DNA from 2 places in the Arthrobacter sp. Cr_A7 genome. Region 1 is predicted to be linked to the other one. Evidence: riboswitches for the same ligand, from Rfam matches in the RefSeq annotation. Region 1 holds a riboswitch; the other holds the start of a gene.

Region 1 (5,468 bases):
AATGGCGCTGCCTGCTCAACGGGCCGGCCGGGAGGCTGATCCGGAGCACGCTCGGGCGCGCAAGCAATTCCAGTGGAAGCCGATCGCGGGCTATCTAAATGCTGGCACTGGTGACCAGCGGGCAAATCTCAAGATCGCGTAGGGGCGGGCTTGTTGGTTTCAAATCAAGGAAATCAACGACCGGGCATCCATATCTACTTCTCCAGTCTAGCCGTACACGGCCTAAATCCCGGTTTCGGCCCTGCCGCGCCCTGAAGCGTGGTGTCCACAGGGACTACTGCACCAGTTCGAAGTGGACCTCGCGGGTGGCAATATCGGAGGAAACCAGGCGCACGCGGACCTTGGTGCCGGACTCCAGTTCGCCGGCGCAACGGGCGGTCACCGCGGGCTCGGACACCTGGATGATCCCGGAACCGCCGTTGCCGTTCCCGTTCCTGCCGTTTCCGTTTTTTCCGTTGCCGTTTTGCGGCTTGGACCCGGAAATGACGATTGCGTCGAATTCCTGGCCGATGTGGTTGACCAGCAGCGCCGCCTCCACGGTGTCCAGGGCCATGCGCTCCATCCGGGACGCCAGCTGGTCGGAGCCTGCCATGATGTCGGGCAGCGACGGCAGCGCCTCGCGCGCCCATGCAGGGACGTTGCCGCCGTTGCTCAGGGCCTCGCAGATCACCAGCACGAAGCGGTCCACCAGCCGGCGCAGCGGAGCGGTGGTGTGGGCGTAGGAGGCACCGATGGCGGACTGCACCGCGTCTTCCGGGACCACACCGTCAAAGGCGGTGTAGGAGGCGCCCCTGAACAGCATTCCCGCCGAATGCATGATGGCCAGCTGCCGGGGATCGGTGGGGTCCAGGGTCCGCAGGTATTCGCCGTAGCTGACTTCCCCGTCCCAAGGTTTGCCCAGCACTTCGGTCTGCAGCCGGAAGTGGTTGAGGGAGCGTTCATCCGGCGCGGGCATGGTGCGCAGGATACCCACCCTCCCTGCCAGCATGAGCTGGGCGGCGGCCATGCCCGTCATCAGCGAAATCTGCGCGTTCCAGTCCTCCACGGGAAGCTGCGGGGCGGCGGCGATGCGGTAGCCGCCGTCGGGAAGCTGGACGATCTCCTGTTCCGGCATGTTCAGGCTGGCGCCTTCACGGGCACGTTCCAGCTCCACGCGCTTGAGGCCAACCTCTTTGAGCAGCTGCAGTACGGGGGTTGCGTTGCCCGAATCCAGCTCAGCCTGCGCCCCCTTGTAGCTGAGCTTGGCCCGGCTGCGCATGCGCGCCCGCTTCACGGCGACGGAGGTGACTTCGGCGTCGCTGTCCAGCCGGAAATCCCAGACAAAGGCGGAACAGTCCTGCCCCGGCAGCAGGCTCCCGGCTCCCTCGCTGATGACTTCCGGATGCAGCGGAATCCGGCCGTCAGGGGCATAGAACGTCTGGCCGCGGCGCCGTGTTTCGGCGTCCAGGGGCCCGCCGGGCGTCACGAAGGAGGGAACATCGGCGATGGCGTACAGCACGTGGTACCCATCGCCGTCGGCCTCGATGAACAGGGCCTGGTCCAAATCCGTGGACGATGCAGGATCGATGGTGATAAACCCGACCCCGGTGAGGTCATAGGCCGGCAGCTGCAAGGCCGCGACGGCCGCTTCGGCATCCCTGACTGCGTGTACGGGGTATGGGCCGGGCAGTTCCAGTTCGGTCCGCAGGGCACCCAGGGCTTCCTCGAGGGCATTGTTGTGCTCGTGGACGTTGGGAGCCAGCCGATGATGTGACACGAAAATCAGCCTAGCCCGAAGAACCCCGATTTTGCATGGCATTGACGCCGCACGGGGCTGCGCCGTGTTGCGGCGTCTTTAGGGTGTGGCCCCGTCCAAGGCAGCGAGAAGGGCGGCGGCAGCGGCGGCAGGGTCATCGGCTTCCGTGATGGCACGCACCACAACGATCCGGCTCGCTCCTGCTTCCACAACCTGGTCCACATTGGAGTGGTCGATGCCGCCGATGGCGAACCAGGGCACCCCGCTCCCGGCCTCGGCCGAGGCTTCGGCGGCGTACTTCACCAGGTCCAGCCCGACGGCGGCCCTGCCGGGTTTGGTGGGCGTGGCCCAGACCGGTCCGACGCAGAAGTAGTCAAGCGCGGACGGTCCGGCTGCGGCAGCGAGGGCGGCGTCCACCTGCCCGGGGGCATGGCTGGAAAGCCCGATGGCGGCGTTGCCGTTGAGCAGGGTGCGGGCTGCATCCAACGGAAGGTCCTTCTGACCGATGTGGAACACCGGCGCACCGGACAACACGGCGATGTCCGCCCGGTCATTCACAGCCCACAGCCGGCCATGGCGCTGCGCCGCTTCCTTCAAAACCGCCAGCAGCTCCAGCTCCTCGGCCGCCTCGATGGCCTTGTCCCGCAACTGGATGATGTCCACGCCGCCGGCAAAGGCAGCATCCACGAACTGCCCGAAGTCCCCGCGGTCCCGGCGGGCATCAGTGCAGAGGTAAAGCCGGGCGCTGTTCAGGCCTGCAGTGCCTTCGGCATGGGTAAAGGCATCGGCGGCGGGGACTGCGGCAGCGGGGGCAGGGGACTGGGACACATTCATGGCTGCAAGCCTAGTTCCTCTACACTGGCCTCGTACTGCGGGAGCCCGCGGCAGCTGTCATAAAGCGCCGGGCTGAGAGGGCGTCAGAGCCGACCGCTTGACCTGATCCGGTTAATGCCGGCGTAGGGAAGGAGACACATGAGCACCCCAAACGTTGCCCCGCCCGGGGCTTCCTCCGGCGCCACCCGTGCCGACGTGGCCGTGATTGGCGGCGGAGTGGTTGGGCATGCCATCGCCTGGGAGGCGAGGCGTTCCGGACGGTCCGTCGTGCTGATCGATGACGCGCCCGGAGCCGGGGCCAGCTGGGCGGCTGCCGGAATGCTGGCGCCGGTGAGCGAGCTGCACTACCAGGAGGAGGACCTCCTGGAGCTCATGCTTGCCTCCTCCGCCCGGTGGCCGGGCTTTGCCGCGGAACTGGCCGCCGCTTCCGGCGAAAGTCCCGGGTACCTCACGACGCCGACGCTCGCCGTGGGTGCCGATGCTGCCGACCGCCGCGCCCTGATGGATTTGCGCGGGGTGCAGCAGGCCAGCGGCCTGTCCGTGGAGCCGTTGACTGTCAGGGAGGCCCGACGCCGGGAACCGCTGCTCAGCCCTGCCATCGCCTGCGCACTGGACACTCCCGCGGACCACCAGGTGGATCCCCGGCGCCTGGTGTCCTGCCTGCGGCGCGCGCTCGCCGCGCATGGCTCCGCCGTCGAAAGTAATGGAACAGACGTGGCGGGGGCCATCGACGGCTACGCCGTGCCGGACCGGGCCGCCGGGCTGGTCTGGGCGGACGGGGCAGTGGCCGGGGCCCTGCTCGCAGGCGGCGGCACGGTCCTGGCCCGCGAAACGATCGTTGCCAACGGCCTGGATGCCGCAGCCCTGGCGGGCCTGCCCGACGGCCTGCAGCTGCCGCTGCGGCCGGTGTATGGGGATATCCTGCGCCTGGCAGTGCCCCGACACCTCCAGCCGCTGGTGACCTCAACCGTCCGCGGGCTGGTCCACGGCGTCCCCGTGTATATCGTCCCGCGGCAGGACGGGACGGTGGTGATCGGAGCCACCCAGCGTGAGGATGCCCTTGCCGCAACACAAAGCGCACCGGCGGCCGGTGCCCGGGCTGCAGCGGGCGCTGTATCAGCAGGCGGGGTCTACCAGCTCCTCCGCGATGCCCAGGTCCTGGTGCCCGCCGTCGCCGAACTCGAACTGCTGGAATGCACAGCACGGGCGCGGCCCGGCACCCCGGACAACGCCCCGCTGCTGGGCCGGGTGCCGCTGGCCGGCGATCCGGCAGCCGGGGAATCCGCACACGTTGCGGGACTGATCATTGCCACCGGATTCTTCCGGCACGGCGTCCTCCTGGCCCCCGCAGCGGCGGCCATCTGCCGGGACCTTCTGGACGGCACGGCGGACGTCCGCTGGCAACCGTTCAACCCGGGCCGGTTTTCCGTGCGAGAACCGGCCGCCACCATCTTCAACATCAAGGAGACAGCATGAACATCACCCTGAACGGACAACAACATACGGTGGCTGACGGGGCCTCCATCACCATGCTCGTCAGCCAGGTCACCGGCCGCCCGCTCGCCGCTGATGGCCAGGCCCGCGACGGCGGCAAACTCGGCGTGGCGGTGGCGCACAACGCGCAGGTAGTACCCCGGAGCCAATGGTTCGCAACAGCGCTCGCCGACGGAGACGACGTCGAGCTCGTCACGGCAGTGCAGGGAGGCTGAGACCATGACCGAAACCACCACCATCACACCGGCCGGCGCCTCCGGCATGGACGACACACTGGTCATTGACGGCGTACCCCTGGCATCGCGGCTCATCATGGGCACCGGCGGCGCCCCAAGCCTGGACGGCCTCGGAGCCGCGCTCCTGGCATCCGGGACAGCACTGACCACCGTGGCCATGCGCCGCTATTCGACCGCGGAAACGGGCTCGCTTTTCCAGCTGCTCGTGGACCACGGCATCCGGGTCCTCCCCAACACCGCCGGCTGTTTCACGGCCCGTGATGCGGTCCTCACCGCCGAACTGGCCCGCGAGGCACTGGAAACCGACTGGGTGAAGCTTGAGGTCATCGCCGATGAGCACACCCTCCTCCCGGACGCCGTGGAACTGGTGGACGCCACCGAACAGCTGGTCAACCGCGGGTTCAAGGTGTTTGCGTACACCAACGATGATCCGGTCCTGGCGCTTCGCCTGGAAAACCTGGGTGCCACCGCGGTCATGCCCCTGGGATCACCCATCGGCACCGGGCTGGGGATCCTGAATCCGCACAACATCGAGCTCATCGTGTCCCGCGCCTCCGTCCCGGTGGTGCTCGATGCAGGCATCGGAACGGCGTCGGATGCCGCCCTTGCCATGGAGCTTGGCTGTGACGCCGTGCTGCTGGCCACCGCGGTGACCCGGGCGCAGAACCCGGCGCTGATGGGGGAGGCCTTCAAACACGCTGTCATCGCCGGTAGGCTGGCGAAAGCGGCCGGTCGGATACCGCGCCGCGAGCACGCGCTGGCGTCGTCGGCGATGGAGGGCCGGGCCGAGTTCCTGTAGGGCCTGCTCCTTCGGACCGGCCGGCGCCCTGATGCAAGGAGCAGCAGTGGCCGCCAAAGACGCCCTTCCCCGGGAACGCATCGACGAAGCACTCACCGGACTGCCGGACTGGCGTTTCAGCGACGGCGGCCTGGTCACCGTCTTCAAGACGCCGACGGCGGCTGCCGCACTCGAGGTGATTGCCGCCGTCGGACGCCTCGCCGAGGAACAAAACCACCATCCGGACCTCGACTGGCGCTACAACCGCGTCTTCATCCGGTACACCTCGCACGACGCCGGAGGGCAGGTGACCGGGCGGGACCTCACCGCGGCCGCCGGGGCAAGCGACGCCGCGGCAGCGGCCGGGGCTGTGGCCGAGCCTTCGAAATAC
Region 2 (5,468 bases), on a different contig from region 1:
GCGGGTTTTGACAATATGTGCCCCAATGGGTGCCGGATGTGGCGGTACGTCAGGGGCAGGAGCGCTGCTGCATATGGAAAATGAACAAGAATTGGCCGTTAACGATGATGCCGCGGCGGCCGAGGAGTCCGCTGTTGCACCCAAGAAGGCTGTCAGGACGCGCCGGAAGGCCGCGCCGAAGGTCGAGGACGTCGTAGACGGGCCGGTGGGCGACGGCCCCGCAGAAAATGCCACGGCGGAGAACGTTGAAGCTGCCGCCGCAGAAACCAAGGCGCCGGCCCGGCGTACCCGGGCCCGCAAGAAAGTGGAAGCTGACGAACCGCTTCCCGCCTTCGCCGACGAAGCAACGGGCACCGGGGCTCCCGCCGGAGTTACGGCCCCTGCCGAAGAGGGTGCACCGTCCGCAACTGCCCCCGAAGCGGAAGCGGAAGCCGAAACCAAGCCGGTCCGCCGCCGTGTCGCCACCCGCAAAACCTCCGCACCCGCGGTGGAAACTCAAGCCCCGGCTGAAGCTGCAGCCCCCGAAGCTGCAACCGCTGAAGCGGCAGCCACCGAAGCGGTTTCCGCCGGGCAGGAAGCCCCGGCCGCAGCCGGCGACGTGGCGGAAACCCCTGACACCGCCGCAGCAGTGGACGCGCCTGCCGGGGCAACCCCGGCAGCGGAGACCCCGGCGGAAGCAGCCGTAACGCCGGAAGCGGCCCAGACGCCGTCGGCCGCAACGCCTGAAGCCGCCGCTCCCCAAGCCCAAACCGAGGAAGAAAGCAACGCAACCGCCACCGGTGCTGCTCCCAGCCCCTTCGGCTCGCTCTTCCTGGAACCCGCTTCCCCCACGTCCGTGCTGTTCCAGGCCCCGGACCTCAGCACGGTGGTGCGCCCCGCCTCCCCCGCCGCGGCAGCCGCCGAAGAGCCGGAAGAGGACGACGCCGAAGAAGGCGACGCAGAGGATTCCGCGGGCCGCCGCAGGCGCCGCAGCCGTGGCCGCCGAAACCGCGGCCGCCTTGATGACCGCGATGCAGAGGCAGGCGCTGAGGGCGACGACGAAACGGCCGAGGATGCCGACGAAGAGCAGGCCGGGCAGCTGGAAGAGGGCGTCACGTCGCGCCGCCGCCGTCGCCGCCGCCGTGGGGACCAGGACCTGGAACTGACCGGCGGCGGGGATGACGACCCGCCCAACACCGTGACCCGCGTCCGCGCGCCCCGCGTTGCCACCGAACCGGCCGTCAGCAACCGGGTCACCAGCGTCAAGGGTTCCACCAGGCTGGAGGCGAAGAAGCAGCGCCGCCGCGAGTCCCGCGATACCGGCCGCCGCCGCACCGTGATCACCGAGGCCGAGTTCCTGGCCCGCCGCGAGTCCGTTGACCGGCAAATGATTGTCCGGCAGCGCGACGACAGAATCCAGATTGCGGTCCTTGAGGACGGCGTCCTGGCGGAACACTTCGTGTCCAAGACGCAGCAGGATTCGCTCATCGGCAACGTCTACCTCGGCAAGGTCCAGAATGTCCTGCCCTCCATGGAGGCTGCCTTTGTTGACATCGGACGCGGCCGCAACGCCGTCCTGTACGCCGGCGAGGTGAACTGGGAGGCCGTCAACCTCGAAGGCAAGCAGCGCCGCATCGAAAACGCCCTCAAGTCCGGCGACACCGTCCTGGTCCAGGTCACCAAGGACCCGGTGGGCCACAAGGGTGCACGCCTGACCAGCCAGATCTCGCTGCCCGGCCGCTACCTCGTGTACGTGCCCGGCGGCTCCATGACAGGCATCTCCCGCAAGCTGCCCGACGTCGAACGCAACCGCCTCAAGCGCATCCTCAAGGACCGCCTTCCGGAGCACGCGGGCGTCATTGTCCGCACAGCCGCCGAGGGAGCGTCCGAGGAAGAGCTGACGCACGACATCAACCGTCTGCGGGCCCAGTGGGAAGGCATCGAAAGCCAGTCCACCTCCACCAAGGTCCTGGCGCCGGAACTGCTCTATGGCGAACCGGACCTCACCATCAAGGTGGTCCGTGACGTCTTCAACGAGGACTTCTCCAAGCTGATTGTTTCCGGCGAGGAAGCCTGGGACACCATCGAGGCCTACGTCACCTACGTGGCGCCGGACCTCGTGGGCCGCCTCGAGAAGTGGACCAAGGACCAGGACATCTTCGCGGCCTGGCGGATCGACGAGCAGATCCACAAGGCCCTGGAACGCAAGGTGTTCCTGCCCTCCGGCGGTTCGCTGGTCATCGACCGCACCGAAGCCATGACCGTGGTGGACGTCAACACCGGCAAGTTCACCGGCAGCGGCGGCAACCTCGAAGAAACCGTCACGAAGAACAACCTTGAAGCGGCCGAGGAAGTTGTACGGCAGCTCCGGCTGCGCGACATCGGCGGCATCATCGTCATCGACTTCATCGACATGGTGCTGGAGTCCAACCGGGACCTGGTGCTGCGCCGGCTGGTGGAGTGCCTGGGCCGTGACCGTACCAAGCACCAGGTTGCCGAGGTCACCTCGCTGGGCCTGGTCCAAATGACGCGCAAGCGCATGGGCACCGGGCTCCTGGAGGTCTTCGGTGAGCAGTGTGAGGCGTGCGCCGGGCGCGGCGTGGTCACCCACGACGATCCCGTGGAGCACCGACGCGCCAACATCGTTGCCGCCGAGCACCACGTGCAGCGTGCCGACAGCCGGCCTGAAGCCCGTGCTGAAGGACACCGCAACGAAGGCCAGCGGACCGACAGCACCCAGCCCGGTGTCCGTCCCGACCGCAAGCGGCGGCGCGGACGCGGCGGCCAGCAGCCTGACGTTGCCCCGGCGGCCGCGGCCGTACACGTGCACACGGTCCACCCGGACCCGTCAGACGCCGAACGCCACGCCAAGGCGGAAGCAACCCGACTGGCCCTCGCCAACATCGCTGCAGCAGCCCACGCGGCCCACCTGCACGACGATGAAGTTGCGGCTGCCCGCCAGGCACAGCCGGCCCAGCAGGCAGCGCCGGTCGAGGCGGACAAGCACGACGCCGATGCCTCCTCCCGTCCCGCCGCTGTCCTGACGTTTGGCGGTGAGAAGGTCGCCCTGCCGTTCGTCGAGCACGCGGAAGAACAGCAGGCGCAACCTGCCCTCACCCTCGACCGGCTCGCTGAAGCCTTTGCGCACCTCGGTGAGCCCGCTCCGGCTGCCGAGGCTCCGGCAGAACAGCCGGAAGCTGCGGTTTCGGCATCGGCAGCTCCGGCACCGGTAGTTTCGGCACCGGCAGTTTCGGAACCGGCCAAGGCCGGGCAGCCGTCCGCCGCCGCAACCGTTGAGAAGGACTGGTCGGACCACACCGTGGAGCAGTCACGGCAGCGGAGGCCACGGCGCAACCGCAGCGCCAGCCGTGCCCAGGGGGCTGCCAACGAGACGTCCGTCCAGCACCACGAGAGCGTCCCCGCAGCCAGTGCAGGCCACTCGCATGCCGCGAAGGCGCCGGAACCGGCTGCCGCCTCCGGTGCGGACACTGCAGGCGCCAAGCAGGCCGAGGCTCCGATCATCCTCGGTGTGGGAGTTCCTGCTTCCGAGCTCTAACCGCAGGCAGCACAAACAAAAACCCGGATGCCCGGAATCGCCCTCACGGCCGGTTCCGGGCATCCGGCGTTAACAGTGTTTCGGCCCGGACCAGGTTCCAGAAGCAGCGGCACGTCACCTTCGGTGCGTCGGCGGCAAAACGGCTAGGCTGGGGAACCGACACGGGGTGCCGCGCGAAGGGCCGGCTGAGATCCACACCCGTTGAACCTGTCCGGCTAGTACCGGCGAAGGGATGTCTCTTGTCTTCGACTCTTGCAATGCCCGCGGAAGCTCTCCAGTCCACTCCTGTCCTGCCGGATTCCGGCCGGGACCTGCCCCGTGTCCTGTCCATTGCGGGTTCGGACCCCTCCGGTGGAGCGGGTATCCAGGCGGACCTCAAAAGTATTGCCGCGCACGGCGGGTACGGCATGGCTGCCATCACAGCCCTCACGGCACAGAACACCCGCGGCGTGGAAGCCGTCCACGTCCCGCCGGCTTCCTTCCTGGCCAGCCAGCTGGACGCCATCAGTGACGACATCACCATCGACGCCGTGAAAATCGGCATGCTTGGGGACGCCGCCGTCATCGGGGTGGTCCGGGTATGGCTCGAAAAGGTGCGGCCCGCCGTCGTGGTCCTCGACCCGGTGATGGTCGCCACCAGCGGCGACCGGCTGCTGCAGGAATCAGCTGAGGCTGCGCTCCGCGACCTGCTGCCGCTCGCCCATCTCCTCACGCCCAACCTGGCCGAGCTCGCCATGCTGGTGGGCGAAAGCCCGCAGGATTCCTGGGAAGGCGCGCTCGATCAGGGGAAGCGCCTGGCAGCTGCCACCGGGACCACCGTGCTGGTGAAGGGAGGCCACCTGGCCGGGGCCGAATGCCCGGACGCGCTGGTCAACATGAACGGATTGCTGGGAGCAGAAGTCATCCAGGTGCCGGGGGAGCGGGTGGCCACCCCCAACAGTCACGGCACCGGCTGTTCGCTCTCCTCGGCGATGGCCACTGTCCAGGCGCGGCTGGGGGACTGGGAGGCATCGCTGCGGGAAGTGAAGCCATGGCTGGCAGGCGCGTTGGAAGCCTCCGGACGCCTGGACGTGGGAACAGGGAACGGGCCGGTCCACCATTTCCACCACCTGCGCCCCGTCCCGCCCGCCGGAGGATTCGCGGCGCGGCTGCGGGCCGAAGCCGACGAGGACCTCAAGGCGATCTACGGGCTGGACTTCATCCGCGGACTGGCCTCCGGAAGCCTCCCCGAAAAGGAGTTTGCCTACTACCTGGCCCAGGACGCCATCTACCTCAACGGCTACTCCCGCGTCCTGGCACGGGCAAGTGCCCTGGCACCCACCGAAACGGAGCAGGTGTTCTGGGCTGCCTCCGCGCGGCAGTGCCTGGAAGTGGAGTCGGAACTGCACAGGTCCTGGCTGAGCACCCGCCCCGTCCAGGCGAAACTGGGTCCGGTCACCAAGTCCTACGTGGACCACCTGACGGCTGCATCGGCGTCGGGCAGCTATGCAGTGCTCGCGGCCGCCGTCCTTCCCTGCTTCTGGCTGTACGCCGAGGTGGGCAAAACACTCCATGCCCGGTTTGTCGCCGCGGGCGAACCGGCAGCGCACCCCTATGCTGACTGGCTCCGCACCTACGCCGACGATGAATTCGCCGAAGCAACCCGCACGGCCATCACCATCGTGGACGGGGCCGGGCGGAACGCCTCGGATGCCGAGCGGGCGGCGATGGTCACCGCCTTCCGGCAGTCCTGCCGCCTGGAAGTGGACTTCTTCGACGCGCCGCGCCTCCACTCCTGACCGGCGGGCGGGCGCCCTGCCGGTAGTATGGTTGGGCGCGGTCCCGCCGCCGGGTTGGCCTGTGGTTCCTATCACAGCCAACGCGCCGGAACCAGCCTCATTTGCGGCCGAAGACGAAATTAGCGTAGTCTAGTTCTTCGGTGCTTACGCCAACA

What was found. Region 1 has a riboswitch for thiamine pyrophosphate ahead of thiO (glycine oxidase ThiO). Riboswitches for the same ligand answer to the same signal wherever they lie in the genome.
Region 2: another riboswitch for thiamine pyrophosphate. It lies ahead of thiD (bifunctional hydroxymethylpyrimidine kinase/phosphomethylpyrimidine kinase); the one in region 1 lies ahead of thiO (glycine oxidase ThiO).

What each region holds. Positions count from the first base shown of each region.
Region 1 covers NZ_JARHXQ010000230.1:24-5,491, reverse strand. Annotated here, with positions in the region: gene P2Q66_RS13745 (RNB domain-containing ribonuclease) at 275-1,756, opposite strand; gene thiE (thiamine phosphate synthase) at 1,835-2,569, opposite strand; TPP riboswitch at 2,597-2,715, shown strand; gene thiO (glycine oxidase ThiO) at 2,708-4,045, shown strand; gene thiS (sulfur carrier protein ThiS) at 4,042-4,278, shown strand; gene P2Q66_RS13725 (thiazole synthase) at 4,283-5,098, shown strand; gene P2Q66_RS13720 (4a-hydroxytetrahydrobiopterin dehydratase) at 5,145-5,468, shown strand, end outside.
Region 2 covers NZ_JARHXQ010000321.1:1,064-6,531, forward strand. Annotated here, with positions in the region: gene P2Q66_RS19420 (Rne/Rng family ribonuclease) at 74-3,535, shown strand; TPP riboswitch at 3,688-3,785, shown strand; gene thiD (bifunctional hydroxymethylpyrimidine kinase/phosphomethylpyrimidine kinase) at 3,793-5,313, shown strand.